DNA from 2 places in the Blastococcus sp. KM273129 genome. Region 1 is predicted to be linked to the other one. Evidence: riboswitches for the same ligand, from Rfam matches in the RefSeq annotation. Region 1 holds a riboswitch; the other holds the start of a gene.
What was found. A riboswitch is a leader RNA that binds a small molecule or an ion and turns the genes downstream of it on or off. The one in region 1 is predicted to bind thiamine pyrophosphate.
Positions count from the first base shown of each region.

Region 1 (9,918 bases):
GCGCATCGCCGTCGCCCGGCGCACCTACCGCGCCGACCGGGCCCAGGTCTGGGGCGCGCTCACCGACGCCGAGCGGCTGCCCCGCTGGTTCCTGCCGGTGAGCGGCGAGCTGCGCGCCGGCGGCCGCTACCAGCTCGAGGGCAACGCCGGCGGCGTGGTCGAGCGGTGCGACGAGCCCGAGTCCTTCGCCGTCACCTGGGAGTTCGGCGGGATGCTCTCCTGGCTGCAGGTCACCCTCTCCCCGTCGGACGGCGGCACCGAGCTCGAACTGGTGCACGAGGCCCCCGTGGACCCCGAGTTCTGGGCGCAGTTCGGGCCGGGTGCGGTGGGTGTGGGCTGGGACCTGGCGCTCATGGGCCTCGGGCTGCACCTGGACAGCGGCGCGCCGGTCGACCCCGAGGTGGCGGCGACGTTCACCCTGACGCCCGAGGGGGTCGAGTTCGTCCGCCGGGCGGCCGCCGGGTGGGGCGAGGCCGCGGCCGCCGACGGCGACGATCCCACCGCCGCGCGGGAGGCGGCCGACCGTACCGTGGCGTTCTACACGACGCCGCCGTCCGGGGATGCCCCAGGAGCCGGGTGAACGGGACCTTCGAGGCGCTGGGGGACCGCACCCGCCGGCAGGTCCTGGAGCTGCTCTCCACGGGCGAGCAGCCGGCGGGTGCCCTCGTGCGGGCGCTGCAGGCGTCGGCACCGATCTCGCAGCCGGCGGTGTCCCAGCACCTGCGCGTGCTGCGGGAGGCGGGGCTGGTCACGGTGCGCGCCGAGGGCACCCGCCGGGTGTACGCCCTGGACCCGTCCGGGCTCGCGGCCGCCCAGGCCTGGCTCGCGGCCCTGGCCGACCCCCTGGCGGCGTTCGCCCAGCCCCTCGACGCGCTGGCGACCGAGGTGGCGCGGGGGGAGCGCGCCCGGCGGACCGCACCGGGCGCCGCGCAGCACGACGGCCGCTCGGCCTGACCCCTGCGGCCGGCCGGGCGGCACCGGCGGCCCCGCGCCCGGCAGGATGGCGGCATGCCGATCACCACCCGCGAATGGCAGCTGGCGGCCCGCCCGCACGGCGAGCCCACCCCCGACGACTTCCGGCTCGTGGAGCTCGAGCGCCCGGACCCGGCCGAGGGGCAGGTCGCCGTCCGCATGCTGGTCATGTCGGTCGACCCCTACATGCGCGGCCGGATGAACGCGGGGAAGTCCTACGCGGCCCGCTGGGAGATCGGCGAGACGATGAAGGGCGGGGCGGTCGGCCGCGTGGTCGCCTCCCGCTCCCCCGACGTCCCCGAGGGCGCCCTGGTGCTCGCCGACGCCGCGTGGCGGGACGTCGCCGTCCTGGACGCCGCGCACGTGCGGGTGCTGCCCGAGCTGCCGGGCATCCCGCCCAGCTACCACCTCGGCGTGCTGGGCATGCCCGGGCTCACGGCCTGGGCCGGGCTCTTCCGGCTCGCGGAGTTCCGGGAGGGCGACACGGTGTTCGTCTCCGGTGCCGCGGGGGCGGTCGGCAGCCTGGTCGGGCAGTTCGCGAAGCTGAACGGGGCCGCCGCGGTCGTCGGCAGCGCCGGCACCCCGGAGAAGGTGCGCTGGCTGACCGAGGAGGTGGGCTTCACCCGGGCGTTCGACTACCACGACGGGCCGGTGGCCGACCTGCTCGCCACGGCCGCGCCCGAGGGCATCGACGTCTTCTTCGACAACGTCGGCGGTGAGCACCTGGAGGCCGCGATCGGCGCCTTCAGGGAGTTCGGGCGCGGTGCGCTGTGCGGCGCCATCTCGGGCTACAACGCCACCGAGCCCGCCCCGGGGCCGCGCAACATGTTCATGATGGTCACCAAGAAGCTGAGCCTGCGCGGGTTCATCGTCGGTGACCACGCCGACCTGCGGGACGAGTTCACGACGGAGGTGACCCGCATGGTCACCTCCGGGGACCTCGTCGTCCGGGAGACGGTGCGCGAGGGCCTCGAGAACGCCGTCGACACCTTCCTGGACCTCCTGCGCGGCGGGAACACCGGGAAGATGGTGGTGAAGCTCGCCGAGTGAGGCCGGTTCCCGGCCGGCGGGACGGGGCAGAGTCCGGGGCATGTGGCTCTTCCTCACCCGCCGGCTGCGCATGTGGCTGATCCTGACCGTGGTCGTCCCGCTGGCGACCGGCGTCCTCCGCCGGCTCGGCCGCGCGCTCGAGCGGCGACGCGGGCCCTCCACGGTCAGCAACGCCCTGCTGAAGGCCGGCGACCTCGGCGACCGGGCCCGCACCAGCCTCCGGGGCGGCCGCCGGTCCCGCCGGGCGTGACCGAGCCGGTCCTGGAGACCCGTCCGGCGTCCGGCCCGGCGCGGGCGGTCGCGCTGTTCTGCCACGGCGGGACGGTGGCCAGCGTCGAGCCGCCCAAGGAGCGGGCGCTCTCCCTGGTGCGCATGCGCGCGATCGAGCAGTTCGTGTCCGGCGCCGCCGCCGGGCGGGGGCTCACCACCTGCCTGCTGCGCTACCGGTTCGCCGGCTGGAACGGGGCTGCGGCCGACGCCTACGCCGACGTGCGCTGGGCGCTGGACCGGATCCGCGACGAGCACGGCGACCTGCCCGTCGTCCTGGTCGGGCACTCGATGGGCGGCCGGGCGGCGCTGCGCGCAGGCGGGGACGACGGCGTCGCGGCGGTCTGCGCGCTCGCACCCTGGACGCCGCCCGGTGAGCCGGTCGGCCACCTGCGCGACCGCACCGTCGCGATCCTGCACGGGCGGGGCGACCGCTGGGTGCCGGCCCAGCTCTCCGCCGACTTCGCCGTCCGGGCGCAGCGCGCGGGCGCCCGGGTCGCGCGGTTCACCATCGCCGGCGGCCACAGCATGCTGCGCTCGGCGCACCGCTGGCACGCCTTCACCCGCGACGTCGTACTCGCCGGGGCAGGGCTGGCCCCGCTGCGGCCCGATCTCGCCGCGGCCCTGGCCCGGCCGGCGCCGGAGGGCCTCGCCGTCCCGTTGTGAGGACGGCAGATCCGCTGCGGTGCCCGGCAGCGACGGACCTCGTCGCCGGGGCCGGGCACCCCTAGCGTCGGCCCGGTGATGGACTGGAGCACCGACCCGGCCGCCGCCGCGGCCCACTTCGCCCGCCGGCTGGCCGTGGAGACCGACGTCAGCGACGTCCACACCGCCCTGGAGACCGGCGACCCGGGGTTCGTCCTGCTCGACAGCCGCAGCCGCGAGGCGTGGCAGCAGGGGCACGTACCCGGCGCGGTGCACCTGCCCGGCGCCGAGATCCCCGACCGGGCCGCCGCCGAGCTCGACCCCGCGGTGCCGGTGGTGACCTACTGCTGGGGTCCCGGGTGCAACGGCGCCACCCGCGCGGCGCTCCGGCTGGCGCTGCTCGGCTACCGGGTGCGCGAGATGATCGGCGGCTTCGAGTACTGGGCCCGGGAGGGCCTGCCCGTGGTGCGCCCGGACGGCGTGCACCGGGCTCCCGCCGATCCGCTCACCGCCCCGGGGGGCAGCTGCGGGTGCTGACCACCGGCACGGGGTCGTCGGCGAGGCGCGACCACAGCACCTCGTCGTGCTTCACGCCGTCGCCGTAGCGGAAGGAGCGGCGCAGCCGCCCCTCGCGCCTGAAGCCGGCCTTCTCCGCGACCCGGCCGGATGCCGGGTTCTCGACCGCGTGGCACAGCTCGACCCGGTCCACCGGCAGGGCGCCGAACGCCCAGCGGCAGGCGGCGTCGACGGCGGCGGGTGCCAGGCCCCGCCCGCGCGCGGCCGGCACCGTCCAGTAGCCGACCTGCGCGTTCCCGTGCAGCCGGTCGATGGAGTGCAGGGAGACCGAGGCGAGCAGCTCGTCCGCCGCCGGGTCGACCAGCGCCCAGCTGGCGTGGTCGCCGGAGGTCCAGTCCATCCGCCGCCCGAGGAGCACCAGGGCGTCGGTGCGGGAGGCCACGCCCCCGCCGTTCCACCGCCGCAGCTCGCGGTCCTGGAACGCCGACCACAGCGCCCCGATGTCGGTCTCCCGCCACGGGCGCAGCAGCAGGTCGCCCACCGGCAGGTCGACGGGCTGCAGCGGCTCGGTCACGCCCCGATCGTGCCGCAGGCTCAGCCCTCGGCCGAGCCGGGGGCCGTCATCGGCTTGTGCGTCTTGCCGGCGACCGCATCGGGCACGAGCGCCGACAGCCGGCCCATCAGCTTGCTGCTCACCGACCCGGCGAACACCGACGCCTCACCCTTCATCAGCCCCTCGTACCCCTGGCGGGCGACCAGCGCCGGGTCGTCCTTGCTGTCGCTGGCGCCCAGCTTGGTGTCCGTCAGGTCGCCGCGGTCGAAGAACTCGGTGTCCGTGGGCCCGGGCAGCAGGGCGGTGACGGTGACGCCGGTGCCCTCGAGCTCCTCCCGGAGGCCCAGCGCCAGGAACTGCACGAAGGCCTTCGTCGCGGAGTAGACGGCCTGGAACGGCTCCGGGGCCTGCGAGGCGACCGACGAGGTGAACAGGATCCGCCCCTCGCCCCGGACCACCATGTCCTGGGCGACGCGCTTGGCCAGGTGCATCGTCGAGATGCAGTTCAGCTCCACCATCCCGATCTCCCGGTCGAGGTCGGTCTCGACGAAGCGGCCGCCGAGGCCGACACCGGCGTTCAGCGCCGCCGCGTCGAGCGGCCGGCCGGCCCCGCGCACCGCCGCGACCACCTTCTCGACCTCCTCGCGCCGGGTGAGGTCGGCCCGGATCGGCGAGACGGCCGCACCGCGCTCGCGCAGCTGCACGGCCGCCGCGTCGAGCTCGGCGTCCTCGGCGACGGCCACGAGGTCGAACCCGTGCTCGGCGAACTGCTTGGCCAGCTCCAGCCCGATGCCGCTGGACGCACCGGTGACGAGGGCGAGGGGGCGGGGCGTTGCGTCGGACACGGGACCTCCAGGGTGGGACGGCGGACGGGGACCTCCGTGCCCAGGAGGACGCCGGTGCACTCCTGGCGCGCGTGTCGCCGGCCCGCGGGGGTAGCCCGCCGCCGTGGAGGTGCGCGTGCGGCCCGCCCCGGACCTGCGCCGGCTGCTGGCCGCGCGGTACCGGGGCGCCGGTGAGCGGCCGCTGCCCTTCGACCCCGACACGACCGCCGGCCACCTCGTGCAGGCCGCCGGGATCCCCCTGACCGAGGTCGGCGCCATCCGCGTGGACGGCGCGCCGGTGCCCCCCGCCGCACGCGTCCGCCCCGGTGCGGTGCTCGAGGTGGAGCCCGCGCCGCGACCGGTCGCCGTCCCCCCGGGCGGGTTCCTGCTCGACGTCGGCCTCGGCGCGCTCGCCCGGCGCCTGCGGCTGCTCGGGGCGGACGCAGCCTGGTCGAACGACGCCGACGACCCGGCGCTGGTCGCGCGGGCTGCGGCGGAGGACCGGGTGCTGCTCACCCAGGACCGCGGCCTGCTCATGCGCCGCGCCCTGCCGCACGGCGCGCTCGTGCGGGGCGACCGGCCGGAGGAGCAGCTGGTGGACGTGATGGACCGGTTCACCGTGCCGCTGGCACCGCTCACCCGCTGCACCGCCTGCGGCGCGATCCTCCACCCGGTGCCGAAGGCGGAGGTCGCCGGTCTGCTCGAGCCGGGCACCCGCCGCACCGTCGAGGACTTCTCCCGGTGCGCCGGCTGCGGGCGGGTGTACTGGCGCGGCGCCCATGCCGCGCGCATCGACGCGCTGGTCGAGCGGGCCCGGCGCGCCGGCCCGGGCAGGCAAGGCTGACCTTGGCCCCGGGGGGCCACGGGTCGGCCCCGGCGTGACACGCGAGCCGGGCAGACCAGGGGCGACCGCCACCCGGACACCCTGCGAGGCCGCCGTGTACCTGTCGAAGACCGAGGCCGCCGTCCTGCCGACGACGCTCCGTGCGCCCGCGCAACGCCCGGCGAGCACGGCGCCGGGTCGCCGCCGGCTCTGGTCGATGCTCGGCCCCGCCTTCGTCGCCGCCGTCGCCTACGTCGACCCCGGCAACTTCGCGACCAACTTCTCCGGCGGCGCCGCGTTCGGCTACACCCTGCTCTGGGTGATCGTCGCGGCGAACCTCATGGCGATGCTCATCCAGTCGCTCACGGCGAAGCTCGGGCTCGCCACCGGCCGCGACCTGGCCACGCTCTGCCGGGAGAACCTGCCCCGGCCGGTCACCCGGGGGCTGTGGCTGCAGGCGGAGGCGGTCGCGATCGCCACCGACCTCGCCGAGATCGTCGGTGGGGCAGTGGCGCTGTACCTGCTGTTCGGGGTCCCGTTGCCGATCGGCGGCGTCATCACCGCCGTGGTCGCGTTCGTCCTGCTCGCCGCGCAGTCCCGCGGGTACCGGCCGTTCGAGCGGGTCATCGCCGGCCTGCTGCTGGTCATCGGGGTCGGGTTCGGGTACACGCTGCTCGGCTCCGGCGTCGACCCGGGCGGGCTCGCCGGCGGCATGGTGCCCTCCTTCGACGGCGCCGAGAGCCTCGTGCTGGCCACCGGGATCCTGGGCGCCACGGTGATGCCGCACGTGATCTACGTGCACTCCGCGCTCACCCCGGGCCGCTACGGCGACGCGGTCACCGCCGGCCGCACCCGGGAGGGACGGGGCCGGCTGCTGCGGGCGCAGCGCATCGACATCGTGGTGGCCATGGGCCTGGCCGGGCTGGTCAACGCCGCGATGCTGGTCATCGCCGCGCAGCTGTTCACCAGCGACAGCGGCGTCGACACCCTGGAGGGGGTGCACACCGGGCTCGGTGACCAGCTCGGCACCGGGGCCGCGCTCGCCTTCGCCCTCGCGCTGCTGGCCTCCGGCTTCGCCTCGTCGTCGGTGGGCACGCACGCCGGGCAGGTCGTGATGGCCGGGTTCCTCAAGCGGCACATCCCGGTGCTCACCCGCCGGCTGATCACCCTCGCGCCTGCCCTGGCGGTCCTGGTGCTGGGCGGGGACCCGACGACGGCGCTGGTGTGGTCGCAGGTCGTGCTCTCGTTCGGCATCCCGTTCGCGCTCGTGCCCCTGCTGTGGCTCACCAGCCGCCGCGACCTGATGGGCGGCTGGGTGAACCGCCGGACCACCACCGTGGCGGGCAGCGTCGTCGCCGCCCTGATCATCGGGCTCAACGCCCACCTGCTCCTGGGCTTCGTCCTCTGACGGCGGTCGGTGCGGGTGGCGTTATGTGCACATAACGCCCGACAGAGGGGGTGGTCGGTGCGGGGGGCGTTATGTGCACATAACGCCCGACTGAGGGTGGGCTAGGCTCGGCGGCAGCACAACTCAACACGTCAAACAGCAGGGGAGCGCTTCGGCGCTGAGAGTGCGGGACACCGCAGACCCTCGAACCTGATCCGGGTCATGCCGGCGCAGGGAGTCTGGAGGAAGCAATGGCCGATCCGGCCGTCCGTTCGCCGAACGCTGCGCCCGCCCGGGAGCGCAGCAACCGCTGGCGCACCGTCGACATCGTCGTCACCGCCGTCCTCGGCGCCGCCTTCGGCGTCGTCTTCTGGGCCTGGGGCCTGCTCTGGGCCGGCACCGGGACGGCGTTCGCCGCCTTCCCGCCCGCCCAGGCGTTCATGTACGGCGTCTGGCTGATCCCCGCCGTGCTCGCCCCGCTCATCGTCCGCAAGCCCGGTGCCGGCCTCTTCGCCGAGCTGGTCGCCGCGATCGTCTCCGCGCTGCTCGGCTCCGCCTGGGGGACGACGACGATCGTCTACGGCCTGCTGCAGGGCCTGGCCGGCGACGCCGGGTTCGCCGCCTTCCGCTACCGCCGGTTCGGCTGGGCGCCCGCGCTGCTGGCCGCCGTCCTCGCCGGTGCGACCGCCGCCGTGCTCGACCTCGTCTACTACTACCCCGACTGGTCGGCGGGCTGGAAGACGACCTACGTCGCGCTGGTCGTGGGCAGCACCGCGGTCGTCGCCGGGATCGGCAGCGTGCTGCTGGCCCGCGCGCTGGCCGCGAGCGGCGCGCTGTCGTCGTTCGCGTCCGGTCGCACCCGGGTCTGACGACGTCCGGGGCCTCGGGCCCGGCCGCCGTCCGGCTGCGCGGCTGGGGCTTCCGGCACGCCACCCGGCGGGCCTGGGCGGTGCGGGACGTCGACCTGCGGATCGCCCCCGGCGAGCGGGTGCTGCTCACCGGCCGCTCGGGCGCCGGCAAGTCCACGCTGCTGCGCGCGCTCGGCGGGCTGCTGGAACCGGAGAACGGTGACGTCGAGGGCGAGCTCACCGTCGACGGCGAGCCGCCCGACCGCAGCCGGCAGCGCGTCGGCATGGTCTTCCAGGACCCGGACTCCCAGCTGGTCATGACCCGTGCCGGCGACGACGTCGCCTTCGGGCTGGAGAACGTCGGGATGCCGCGGGACCGCATCTGGCCCGCGGTCGACGCGGCGCTGGACGCCGTCGGCTTCGGGCTCGGCCGCGACCGGGCGACCGCGGCGCTCTCCGGCGGGCAGAAGCAGCGGCTGGTGCTGGCCGGGGCCCTCGCCCCCCACCCGGGCCTGCTGCTCCTGGACGAGCCCACCGCCCAGCTCGACCCGGACGGCGCCGCGCTGGTGCGCGCGGCGGTGGACCGGGCGGTGGCCGACCGGTCGGCCACCCTGGTCGTCGTCGACCACGACCTGGAGGCGTGGCTGCCGCTCGTGGACCGGGTCGTGGAGCTGCTGCCGGGCGGCGGGCTGACCGAGCACCCCTCCGGCTGGACGCCACCGCCGCTGCGGTTCCCGGTGCGCCGGGCCGGCCTCCCGGCCGGCGAGGCGCTCCTGCGCGCCGAGGCGGTGGGCTACACCCACCGCGGGTCGGACCGCCCCGCGCTCGCGCCGACCGACGCGGCGCTCCTCGCCGGCCGGACGCTCGCCGTGACCGGACCGAACGGCACCGGCAAGTCCACGCTGGCCCTGCTGCTCGCCGGGCTGCGGGCGCCGACGAGCGGGCAGCTCCGGGTGGGGCCCACCCTGCGTGCCGGGCTGCGCCGGCCCGACCGGCCGCCGGCGCGGTGGCGGGCGGCCGAGCTGGTCGAGCGGATCGGCACGGTGTTCCAGCAGCCCGAGCACCAGTTCCTGACCGGGCGGGTGCGCGACGAGCTCTCCCTGGGACCGCTGCGGGCCGGGGCGGACCGCACGTCGGCCGGCCGGCGCGCCGACGACCTGCTCGAGCGGCTGGGGCTGGCGCCGCTCGCCGAGGCCAACCCGTTCACCCTCTCCGGCGGCCAGCAGCGCCGACTGTCCGTGGCCACCGCGCTGGCGACCCGCCCGCCGGTCCTGGTGCTGGACGAGCCGACCTTCGGCCAGGACCGCGACACCTGGGCCGAGCTGGTCGCGCTGCTGGCCGAGCAGCAGGCCGACGGACGCGCCCTGTGCCTGGTCAGCCACGACGCCGCCGTCGTCGACGCGCTCGCCGACGACGTCCTCCGCCTCGGGAACCCGGTGCCGGCGTCGTGACCGCACCGCTGACCCTCGGCCCGGCCCGCGAGGTCCCCCTCTCGGCGATCAACCCCGTCGCCCAGCTGTCGGCGATCGCCGTCCTCACCGTCGTCCTGCTCGTCAGCGGCGACCTGGTGACGCCGTCGGTGGTCCTCGCCGCCGAGCTGGCGCTGCTGCCCGCCGCGGGCCTGACCACCCCGCGCTCGATCCTGCACCGCACGTGGCCCCTCCTGCTGAGCGCGGCCGGCGTCGCGTGGGTCAACGTCGCGTTCGGCACCCTCGACGGCGCGGCGGCGTGGCTGAGCGGGGCCACCTGGGGGCTGCGGGTGATCGCGCTGGCCCTGCCGGGCGTCCTGCTGGTCTCCTCCACGGACCCGGTGCGGCTGGCCGACGCGCTCACCCTGCACTGGCGGGTCTCCACCCGGTTCGCCTACGGGGCGCTCGCCGCCCTGCGCCTGGTGCCGCTGCTGGCCACCGAGTGGCAGACCATCCGCCTGGCCCGCCGCGCGCGGGGCGTCGACGCCGGAGCCAGCCCGGGCGCCCGCCTGCGGCTGTTCGCCGGCACCGCGTTCGCGCTGCTCGTCGGCGCAATCCGGCGGG
Region 1 covers NZ_SSXB01000065.1:9,779-19,696, forward strand. Annotated here, with positions in the region: gene E9565_RS16375 (SRPBCC family protein) at 1-580, shown strand, start outside; gene E9565_RS16380 (helix-turn-helix transcriptional regulator) at 577-954, shown strand; gene E9565_RS16385 (NADP-dependent oxidoreductase) at 1,009-2,022, shown strand; gene E9565_RS16390 (hypothetical protein) at 2,063-2,272, shown strand; gene E9565_RS16395 (alpha/beta fold hydrolase) at 2,269-2,955, shown strand; gene E9565_RS16400 (rhodanese-like domain-containing protein) at 3,034-3,471, shown strand; gene E9565_RS16405 (GNAT family N-acetyltransferase) at 3,440-4,024, opposite strand; gene E9565_RS16410 (SDR family oxidoreductase) at 4,045-4,848, opposite strand; gene E9565_RS23340 (Mut7-C ubiquitin/RNAse domain-containing protein) at 4,952-5,671, shown strand; gene E9565_RS16420 (Nramp family divalent metal transporter) at 5,766-7,058, shown strand; TPP riboswitch at 7,189-7,292, shown strand; gene E9565_RS16425 (ECF transporter S component) at 7,289-7,906, shown strand; gene E9565_RS16430 (ABC transporter ATP-binding protein) at 7,987-9,336, shown strand; gene E9565_RS16435 (energy-coupling factor transporter transmembrane protein EcfT) at 9,333-9,918, shown strand, end outside.

Region 2 (9,918 bases), on a different contig from region 1:
AAGGTCGCGCCCGGCGGGGGCTCGGGGAAGCCGCGCAGCTCGCCGAGGTCCCGCTCGAGGAGCTCGAGGTTCAGCCGCCAGTGCCAACCGTCGCCCTCCTCCTGGCGGCTGAGGCTCTGCAGCAGGAAGCTGCGCACCATCCGGCTGGGGACGGCGGCGCGCAGGGCGGCGTCGGCGTCGGACCGGGACTCCAGCCCCTCCAGGTCGATCGCCCGCATCGCGGCGATGAAGGCGGCGAACGGGGAGGCCTCCTCGTCGGGGTCCTGCGTGCGGCCACCCGTCAGCGGGTACTCGACAGGGGCGATGTCGACGACGACGAGCGCCCGCAGCAGCTCGGGGCGGCGCAGCGCGAGCTGCATCGCGACCTTGCCGCCCATGGAGTGGCCGACCAGCGTGGCCGGCTCGCCGAAGGACTCGAGCTCCGCGGCGACCAGTTCGGCCATGTCCACGTAGTCGACCCGGTCGGTCCACGGGGAATGGCCGTGGTTGGGCAGGTCCAGCAGCGTCACGCGGTGGTCGTCGGCCAGGCCCTTCGCGATCGTCGTCCAGTTCTTCCCCTGACCGAACAGGCCGTGCACGAAGACCACGGGCGGGCCGGCCTCACCCAGCGTCCGGGCGTGCAGGGCATCCTCGGCGTTCTCCGTCACCGGGCGATTCCACCAGAGGTCGCGGGGCCGCGCGGCCCCGCGTCAGTCCAGCACGACCTCGGTCTCGCCGGTGTCGCCGTCCAGCGTGATGTACCCGTTCTCGAAGTCGGCCCGGCTGCCGCCCTCCACCGAGTAGATCCCGCTCGTCGGGTAGCCCAGCGGCCCCCGTTCCCAGCCCGACTCGGCCCAGCGCGTGCGGATGTCGTCGTAGAGCTCGTGCGCCCCGGTCTCGGCGGTCCAGTAGATCGAGGCACCGCCCGGCCGGGAGAAGTGGTTGAAGCGACCACGCCCGTCCGGGGTGCCCAGCTCACCGGTCACCGGGTAACCCAGCAGGCTCCGCTCCCAGCCCATCTCGGCCCACCGCGCCCGGATGGCCCCGTAGATGTCGTGGGCGCCGGTGTCCTCGGTCCAGTAGATCGAGCCGCCGCCCGGCCGGGAGAAGTGGTTGAACCGCCCCTCGCCGTCCGGGGTGCCCAGCTCACCGGTCACCGGGTAGCCCAGCGGCCCCCGCTCCCAGCCCATCTCGGCCCAGCGCGCCCGGATCGCCCCGTAGATCTCGTGCGTGCCGGTCGCCAGGGTCGAGTAGATCGAGGCACCGCCGGGCCGGGAAAAGTGGTTGTACCGCCCGTGCCCGTCCGGCGTCCCGAGCTCACCGGTCACCGGGTAGCCGAGCGGCCCCTGCTCCCAGCCCAGCTGGGCCCAGCGCTGCCAGATCTGGCCGTAGATCTCGTGCGCCCCGGTGGACGGCGTCCAGTAGATCGACCCGCCGTCGGGGCGGCTGTAGTGCTGGTACCGGCCCACCTGGTCGGGAGCCACGTGCTCCCAGGTCACCGGCAGCCCCAGCAGGCTGCCGCCCTGCCCCAGCTCGCGGTACCGGGCCTCGACCCCCGACCAGGTGACCGAGACCCCCATGCGCGACCCCGCGTCCTCCCGCTCGGCGATGACCGGCCACACGTTGGCCCGGCAGCCCTGCAGGGAGATCGACTGCTGCTGCATGACCCAGGCGGTGCGTCCGGCGGTCGGGCAGTCGGTGTGCGGGATGCCGATCCAGTGCCCGACCTCGTGCAGGATCACGTAGCGCTGGTACAGCTCCAGGCTGTGCGGCCAGGCGTCCGTGCCGAACCGCCAGCGGTCGTCGTTGATGTAGACCGAGCGCCCGACCCGGCAGCTCCACTGGGCGCTGCAGCCGGGTGCCGCGTTCCCGACCACCGTCGGCGACGCCAGGATCAGGTCGAAGTCGCTCCCCGAGTCCACCTGCTCGAACGCCAGGGTGCCGCCGAGGCTCCACCCGCGGGGATCGGTGAGGGCGTCCCGCGCGACGTCGGTGAAGTAGCCGAGGTCGCCGGCGACCGCCCCTTGCGTGGAGACCGTGTAGGTCACCGTCCGCTCGGCGGCGGAGGCGCCCGCAGGCTGCAGGACGACCGCCGCCACGGCGACGAGGGCGGCGAGGAGGAGGCGCAGGGTTCTGGTCATGGGGTCCTCCGGCGCGGGCAGCGCTGCCCGCGCGTCAGGTCCGGGCCGGTGGACGGCGGGGCCGAGCGCACCGGCTGCTGTCGCTGACCGGTCTACCGCACCGGGGCCGCCCGGTGGCATGTCGATCTCGTGACGATCGGCCGACGGCGCGCCCGCCACCTGCCCGGGGCCGTCGTCCCCGGCCTCTACCGTGCCGGGGGATCGACGGGGGGATGCAGATGCCAGGACGGCGCCGGAGCGCGAGCAGCAGCACGCGCACCCGACGGACGACGGCGACGGCGACGACGCGGAAGGCGAGCCCGCGGAAGGCGACCGCGCGGAAGCCGGCAGCGCGGAAGGCCGCCCCGGAGCTGCCCACCGCCGGCCCCGGGGAGCGGGTGTGGGTGCTGGCCGTGCCCTTCCGCGCCCCCGCGCCGGGTGCCGTCTGGCACCCGGGGCTGCAGGCGCACGTGTGGGTGGGGGCGGCGCTGCCGCCCGAGCTCGCGGCCTACGACCCGCCCGCCTACAGCCTGGAGCGCTTCCTCGAGGACGAGCTCAACGAGGAGCCGCGCCCGCTGCCGGTGAGCCCCGCGCTCGTGCCGCGCCCCCAGCAGGAGGCGGGCGCCGCGGTCGTCGCCGCGCACGCCGCCGCGGGCGGCCGCGTCTTCCTTCTCGGCGACGACCCCGGCGTCGGCAAGACCGGGACGGCGATCCTCGCGGTGCACGAGATCGCCGCGCAGCGGCCGGTGCGCACCGTGCTGGTCATCGCCGACCGGCCGGCCGCGATCACCATCCCGCACTGGGCGCGCTCGATCGCCGGCTTCGGCGACGGCGGCCTGCGCTGGTGCGTCACCACGTGGGACCGGCTGGGCAAGGTGGCGAAGCTGCGGTTCGACGTCGTCGTCGCCGACGAGGCGCACATGGTGCGGCACACGACGACGCAGCGGTGGAAGCACTGGAAGGCCGTCTCCGGCGCCGCCCGCGTCAAGGAGACCCCCTACGTGCTCGCCGCGACCGCGACCCCGGCGCACACGCCGCTGGAACTCCCCTACCTCGCGCCCGAGTTCGCCGCCCGGCACGGGGAGCCGATCAAGGAGTGGGCCGACCTCCCGAAGGCGCTCGAGCGGCACACGTTCCACGTGGAACGTGGCCGCTACGGCTGGCAGTGGACCGAGGACGCCGACCAGCGCCGCGCGGACCTGGCCCGCCTGCAGTCCTGGCTCGCCGACGCCGACCCGCCCGCCACGCTGCACCGCCCGGCCCCCTGGGGGCCGGTCTCGGTGACCGGGACCCCGGTGCTGCTCACCCCGGCCGAGCGGGCGCAGTACGAGGCCGAGTGGTCGGAGTTCCGCGCCGAGATGCAACTGGCCCGCCGCGGCCGGCAGACCGCCCGCGGCCGGGCGGCGCTGCTGCGGTTCCGCCAGAAGGCCGGGCTCATCCGCGTCCAGGCCACCGTCGACTGGGTCAAGGCGCAGGTGGAGGCCGAGCGCCAGGTGGCGGTGTCGGTCGAGTTCGTGGAGACGGCGGCCGACCCGATCCGCGAGGCGCTGCTCGACGCCGGCATCCCGGTGGCGTCCATCTACGGCCGCGACCGGTTCGACGTCGAGGCCGAGCGGCTGCGGTTCCAGCGCGGGGAGGCCGCGGTCTGCGTCTTCACCGTCACCGCCTCGATCAGCCTGCACGCCGGTGAGCTGCTGCCCGGCGGGTCCACGGCATCTGAGGTGCCGCGGGTGGGGCTGTTCCACCAGCCGCGATTCTCCGGCATCCAGGCGCGGCAGGTCACCGGGCGGACCCATCGCGACGGTCGCTCCTCGCCGTGGCGGGTGGCGTTCGCGGCCGACACGGTGGAGGAGCAGGTCGCGCGGGTGATGGTGGAGCGGCTGGCGGTCAGCGGCTCCACGGCCGGGGCGGACACCTCCTCGCTGCAGGAGATCGCCGAACTCCTCGACGCCGACTGGCTGCCCACCGCCGCCCTGACCGAGGGCTGAGCGGGGTCAGCGACGGCGGAGGGCCTGGCCGTCCGGCAGCGTGCGCCCGGCCAGCAGCGCGACGAGCCGGCCGGTGCCTGCCCCGACGACCGCGCCGTCGCCCCAGGCCCGCGCCGCATCGGTCGCCTCAAACCGCGCACCGGACAGGTCGACGCCGAAGAGCGAGCCGTCCGCGGCGGCGAGCTGGTCGAGGACGGCGAGCGCCGCGCCGGCCGGCGCGACCGGCGGCCGGTCGAGGGCCAGCGTCACGTCGAGCGAGTGGACGACGGCGTGCGTCAGCGCCCCCGGGGCGCCCCCGCCCGGCGGCTGCCACCGGTGCAGGACCGGGGAGCGCAGCGCGGCCAGGAGCTCGGCGGCCGGGAGGGCGGCGTCCCGGGCCGCCACCGTGTCGGAGAGACGGCCGAAGTCGCCACCCGCGGCGGCCATCTCCGCGCCGAACCGCTCCGGCGTCAGCCGCACCGGCATGGTCACGTGCGCCACCACGTGCCGGACCCGCCAGCCCGCGCAGAGCGACGGTCCGTCCCAGGCGCCCGGGTCGGCGGCCAGCAGGTCGGCGAGGCCGCCGTAGGTCGTCGCCACCCACCGCTCGACGTCGCGACCGCCCGCGCCGTCCCCGTTCCCGGTCATCCGCATTCCCTCTCATCGGCCGGTCGGCGCTCCGGGGACGACCGGCCCTCGTGCACACGACCGCGGGGGGCGCGGGAACTCATCGCTCCCGGTCGCCGCCCGTCACGGCACGAGCACCGCCCGGCCCACGACGCGGCCGGCCCGCAGGTCCTCCAGCACCCGAGGAGCGTCCGCGAGCGGGTGTTCCGTGACGGTGGTGCGGAGCCGGCCCCGTGCGGCCAGGTCGAGGGCCGCCACCAGCTCGGAGCGCCGGTTGCCGACGGAGGTGAGGATCCGCTGCTCGGGGACGACGAGGGACAGCGGGTCGAGCCCGATCCGGTCGAAGCTGTAGCCGACGTAGACGAGCCTCCCCTGCTTCCCGAGCGATGCGAGCGCGTTCGCGCTGGTCTCGCGGGTGCCCACCAGCTCGACGACGACGTCGGCCCCCGCACCTCCGGTGGCGGCGCGGACAGCCGCGACCACGTCCTCGACGCCCGCGTCGACGGTCACCTCGGCGCCCAGCTCGCGGGCCAGCGCGAGGCGGTCTGCGTTGCGGGCGACGGCGATCGGCCGGGCACCTCTCTCGCGCAGCACCTGGACGAGCGCCAGGCCCACACCCCCGACGCCGTAGACGACGGCGGTGTCACCGGGCCGCACGCCGGCGACCTCGACGGCGTGCAGCGCGGTGGTCGCGCTGCAGCACAGCACCGCTGCCGTCGAGAGGTCGACCTCCGGCGGGACGGGCACCACGGCCGACGCCGGCACCACGACCTGCTCGGCGAAGCCGCCGTCGGTCGCGAAGGCGAGGAACCCCAGGGGTGCGTCGCAGAGGTGGTCGTCGCCGCTGCGGCACCACCGGCACCGGCCACAGGCGTGCAGGTAGTGCACCGCGACGCGGCCTCCCGCGGCGACGTCGGAGACGCCCTCGCCCACCTCTGCGACGACGCCCGCCACCTCGTGGCCCAGGGTGATCGGCGTCCGCGCCGGGGTCAGCAGCCCGTCGAGGAAGTGCAGCTCGGTCCCGCAGACACCGGCGGCCGCGACGTCGATCAGGACCTCGCCGGGCCCGGGCCGCAGCGGGTCGAGCTCCTCGACCCGCGGTGGACGGCCCACCTCGTGGAAACGCACGGCACGCATCGACAGCCTCCCTACGCCGGTATGACCCGGACAGGTTCGAACGGTCGGCGGCCGCTGCCGCCCTCTCAGCCCGCTCCGGCGGGCTCCCGCGGTACGGCCGGGGACGCTACCTCCTGCTAGGTTCGGCCCTGTACGTGGCACGGGGTGTCCCGCCCGGGACTGAGATCACACCCGCCGAACCTGCTCCAGTTCGCACTGGCGAAGGGATGTCACCGGCATGTCCGATGCTGTGGAAGTCGTCGACCTGCGCGCTGCCCGAGCGGCGCTGAGCGGGACCGCGCCGCTGGTGCACTGCCTGACCAACACGGTGGTGCAGACGCTCACCGCCAACGCCCTGCTCGCGGTCGGCGCGGCCCCGGCGATGGTCGACGCGCCCGAGGAGGCGGGGGACTTCGCCGCCGTCGCCTCCGCCGTCCTGGTCAACGTCGGCACCGTCAACGCGCGCACCGCCGAGGCGATGCGGCTGGCCGCCCGGTCGGCCGGGGCGGCGGGCACCCCGTGGGTGCTCGACCCGGTCGCCGTCGGCGGCCTCGGCTACCGGACGGCGCTGGCGGCCGAGCTGGTGGCGCTCGGCCCCGCCGTCGTCCGGGGCAACCCCTCGGAGGTCATGGCGCTGGCCGGGGCGGGCTCCGGCGGGCGCGGCGTGGACAGCACCGCGGGCGCCGAGGACGCCGCCTCCGCCGCCGCAGGGCTCGCCGGGCGGGCGGGCGGCGTGGTCGCGGTCAGCGGCGAGGTGGACCTGATCACCGACGGCGCACGCACCATCCGGGTGGGCGGGGGCTCACCGCTGCTGACCCGCACCACCGGCGCCGGGTGCGCGCTCGGGGCGCTGGTCGCCGCCTACGTCGCCGCGACCGGCGACCCCTTCACCGGTGCCGTGGCCGCGCACGCGCACGTCGCCCTCGCCGCCGAGCGGGCCGCGGCGGGCGCCGCCGGGCCGGGCACCTTCGCGGCGGCCTGGCTGGACGCGCTCGACGCCGTCGGCCCCGAGGACCTGGCGCGCGCGGACGTGCGGAGCGCCTGATGCGCCCGGCGTTCGACCCGACCCTCTACCTGGTCACCGACACGCAGCTGTGCCGGCCGCGACCGGTGGCCGACGTCGTCCGCGCCGCGGTCGCCGGTGGCGTCACCGCCGTCCAGGTGCGCGACAAGGACGCCCCCCGCCGAGAGCTGCTGTCGCTGACCCGCTCGGTGCAGGCCGCGCTCGCCGACCGGCCGGACGTGGCGGTGGTGGTGAACGACGCCCTCGACGTCGCCCTGCTCGCCGGCGCCTCGGGTGTGCACGTCGGCCAGGAGGACCTGCCGGTGACCGAGGTGCGGGCGGCGCTCGGGCCCGATCGGCTGGTCGGCCTCTCCGTGGAGAGCACCGAGGACCTCGCCGCCGCGCTCCGCCTGCCGGCGGGCACCGTCGACCTCGTCGGCCTCAGCCCGGTGTGGGCGACGCCGACCAAACCCGAGGCCGGTCAGGGGCTGGGCCTGGCCACCGTCCGGGAGCTGGCCGCCACCGCACGGGCCGCGGGGCTGACCACCGTGGCGATCGGCGGCATCGACGCGACCCGGGCGGCCGCGGCGGCGGCCACGGGCGTGCACGGCGTCTGCGTGGTCTCGGCGATCTGCGCGGCACCCGATCCGCGGGCCGCGGCGGCGGCGCTGCGCGCCCAGCTCGCCCCGGTGGGCGCGCGATGACGCCGACCGCGCTCTCCGTGGCCGGCAGCGACCCCAGCGGCGGCGCCGGCATCCAGGCGGACCTGAAGACGTTCAGCGCCCTCGGCGCGTACGGGACGGCGGTGCTCACCGCCCTCACCGCGCAGAGCACCCGCGGTGTCGACGGCGTGCACCCGGTACCGGCGGAGTTCGTCACCCGGCAGCTGCACACCCTGCTCGACGACGTCGAGGTGCACGCCACCAAGCTCGGGATGCTGGGCAGCGCCGACGTGGTGCGCGCGGTGGCCGCGGTGCTGGCCGAGCGGCTCCCCGGCCCGGTCGTCTGCGACCCGGTGATGGTGGCGACGAGCGGCCACCGGCTGATCGACGACGACGCGGTGGCAGCGGTCCGCACCGAACTGCTGCCGCTGGCCGACCTGATCACCCCCAACGTGCCGGAGGCCGCCGCGTTGCTGGACACCGAGCCGGCGCGCGACGTCGACGAGCTGCACGAGCAGGCGCGGGCGCTGCTGGCCCTGGGGCCGCGCGCGGTGCTCATCAAGGGTGGTCACCTGGGCGGCCCGGAGAGCGTCGACGTCCTCGCCAGCGCCGCCGGCACCACGGAGACCCGGCGGCCGCGCATCGACACGACGGCGACCCACGGGACCGGGTGCACGCTCTCCTCGGCGCTGGCCGCGCTCGCCGCCCGCGCCGGCGAGCCCCCGGACTGGGTGGTCCTGGTGGAACCGGCCCGCGACTACCTGCAGCGGGCGCTGGCCGGGGGCGCCGCGCTGCGGATCGGCGCCGGCCACGGCCCGGTGCACCACTTCGCCGGGATCTGGCCGGCGTGACCGGCTTCAGCGAGCGCGCCTGGGCGGCGACGGCGGACCTCCGCCGGGCGATCGACGAGCTGCCCTTCCTCGCCGAGCTGGCCGACGGCACCCTCGCCCCGGAGGTCTTCCGCCACTACCTGGAGCAGGACGCGGTCTACCTGGGCAGCTACGCCCGCGCGCTGGCGCTGCTGGCGGCCCGCGCGCCCGACGCGCAGGCCGCGGCCTTCTGGGCCGGTTCGGCGCAGACCTGCGGGGCGGTGGAGACCGAGCTGCACGCCGACCTGCTCGGCACCGACCTGCTCGGGGAGCCGGACGGTGCGCCGGTCGCGTCGCCGACCTGCCTCGCGTACACCTCCTACCTGGTGGCGACGGCGGCGACCGCGCCGTACCCGGTCGCCGCCGCGGCCGTCCTGCCCTGCTACTGGGTGTACGCCGACGTCGGCGCCCGCCTGGCCCCGGTGGCGCGGGCGGCACCTGACCACCCCTACCGACGGTGGGTCGCCACCTACGACGCCGCCCCGTTCCAGGAGGCCACGGTCACCGCCCGGCGGCTGGCCGACGCCGCGGCACGCTCCGCTCCCGGCCAGGAGCCGGCCATGCTGACCGCGTTCGCCGTCGCCACCCGGTACGAGCTCGAGTTCTGGCGCGCCGCCCACGCCCGGGAGGGCTGGGCCGTCCTGGTCTGAGCGGGGGCGGTTCCCGCCGGGCCCACGGTCCGGGCGATCATCGGTGGCATGAGGCGGGAGGCGAGCATCCTGCACCTGGACCTCGACGCCTTCTTCGCCGCGGTCGAGCAGCGGGACAAGCCCTCGCTGCGCGGCCGGCCGGTCGTCGTCGGCGGCGTGGGTGGCCGGGGTGTCGTCGCCACCGCGTCCTACGAGGCGCGGGCCTACGGGGCGCGGTCGGCGATGTCGACCGCGGAGGCCCGGCGGCGCTGCCCAGCGGGGACGGCGTTCCTCGGTGGCCGGTTCGCGGCCTACCGGCGCACCTCCGACGTCGTCATGGACCTGCTGCGCGAGCTGTCGCCGCTCGTGGAGCCCGTGTCCATCGACGAGGCCTACGTCGACCTCGCCGCCGGGGCCGGGCACGACCTCTCGGTTTCCGGTGTGACGGAACTGGCCGCCGGTCTCAAGGAGCGGATCGCGCGCGCCACCGGAGGGGTCACCGGCTCGGTGGGCATCGGCAGCTCGAAGCTCATGGCCAAGATCGCCTCCGACCTGCAGAAGCCGGACGGCCTCGTCGTCGTCGCCCCGGGTGGCGAGCTCGACCTCCTGCACCCGCTGCCGGTCACCCGGCTCGGCGGGGTCGGGCCGGCGACGGCGGAGCGGCTGCACCAGGTCGGCGTGCGGACGGTCGGGGACCTCGCCGCCAAGTCCCTGCCCGACCTGATCGCGCTGGCCGGCCGGGCGCACGGCGCCGGGCTGCACGCCCTGGCCCGCGCCGAGGACGACCGCGCCGTCGTCCCCGACCGCGAGGTGAAATCCGTGTCGCACGAGGAGACCTTCGAGCGGGACCTCACCGACGTCGCCGTGCTGAACCGGGAGATCGACTCGATGGCGGCCAGGGTGGGGAGCCGGCTGCGCGCCGCCGCCTACTCCGGGCGCACGGTCA
Region 2 covers NZ_SSXB01000021.1:3,534-13,451, forward strand. Annotated here, with positions in the region: gene E9565_RS08600 (alpha/beta fold hydrolase) at 1-647, opposite strand, end outside; gene E9565_RS08605 (DUF3152 domain-containing protein) at 690-2,120, opposite strand; gene E9565_RS08610 (DEAD/DEAH box helicase) at 2,339-4,087, shown strand; gene E9565_RS08615 (maleylpyruvate isomerase family mycothiol-dependent enzyme) at 4,094-4,714, opposite strand; gene E9565_RS08620 (alcohol dehydrogenase catalytic domain-containing protein) at 4,817-5,830, opposite strand; TPP riboswitch at 5,825-5,927, opposite strand; TPP riboswitch at 5,961-6,054, shown strand; gene thiM (hydroxyethylthiazole kinase) at 6,048-6,854, shown strand; gene thiE (thiamine phosphate synthase) at 6,854-7,516, shown strand; gene thiD (bifunctional hydroxymethylpyrimidine kinase/phosphomethylpyrimidine kinase) at 7,513-8,325, shown strand; gene E9565_RS08640 (TenA family protein) at 8,322-8,993, shown strand; gene E9565_RS08645 (DNA polymerase IV) at 9,042-9,918, shown strand, end outside.
Region 2: another riboswitch for thiamine pyrophosphate. It lies ahead of thiM (hydroxyethylthiazole kinase); the one in region 1 lies ahead of E9565_RS16425 (ECF transporter S component).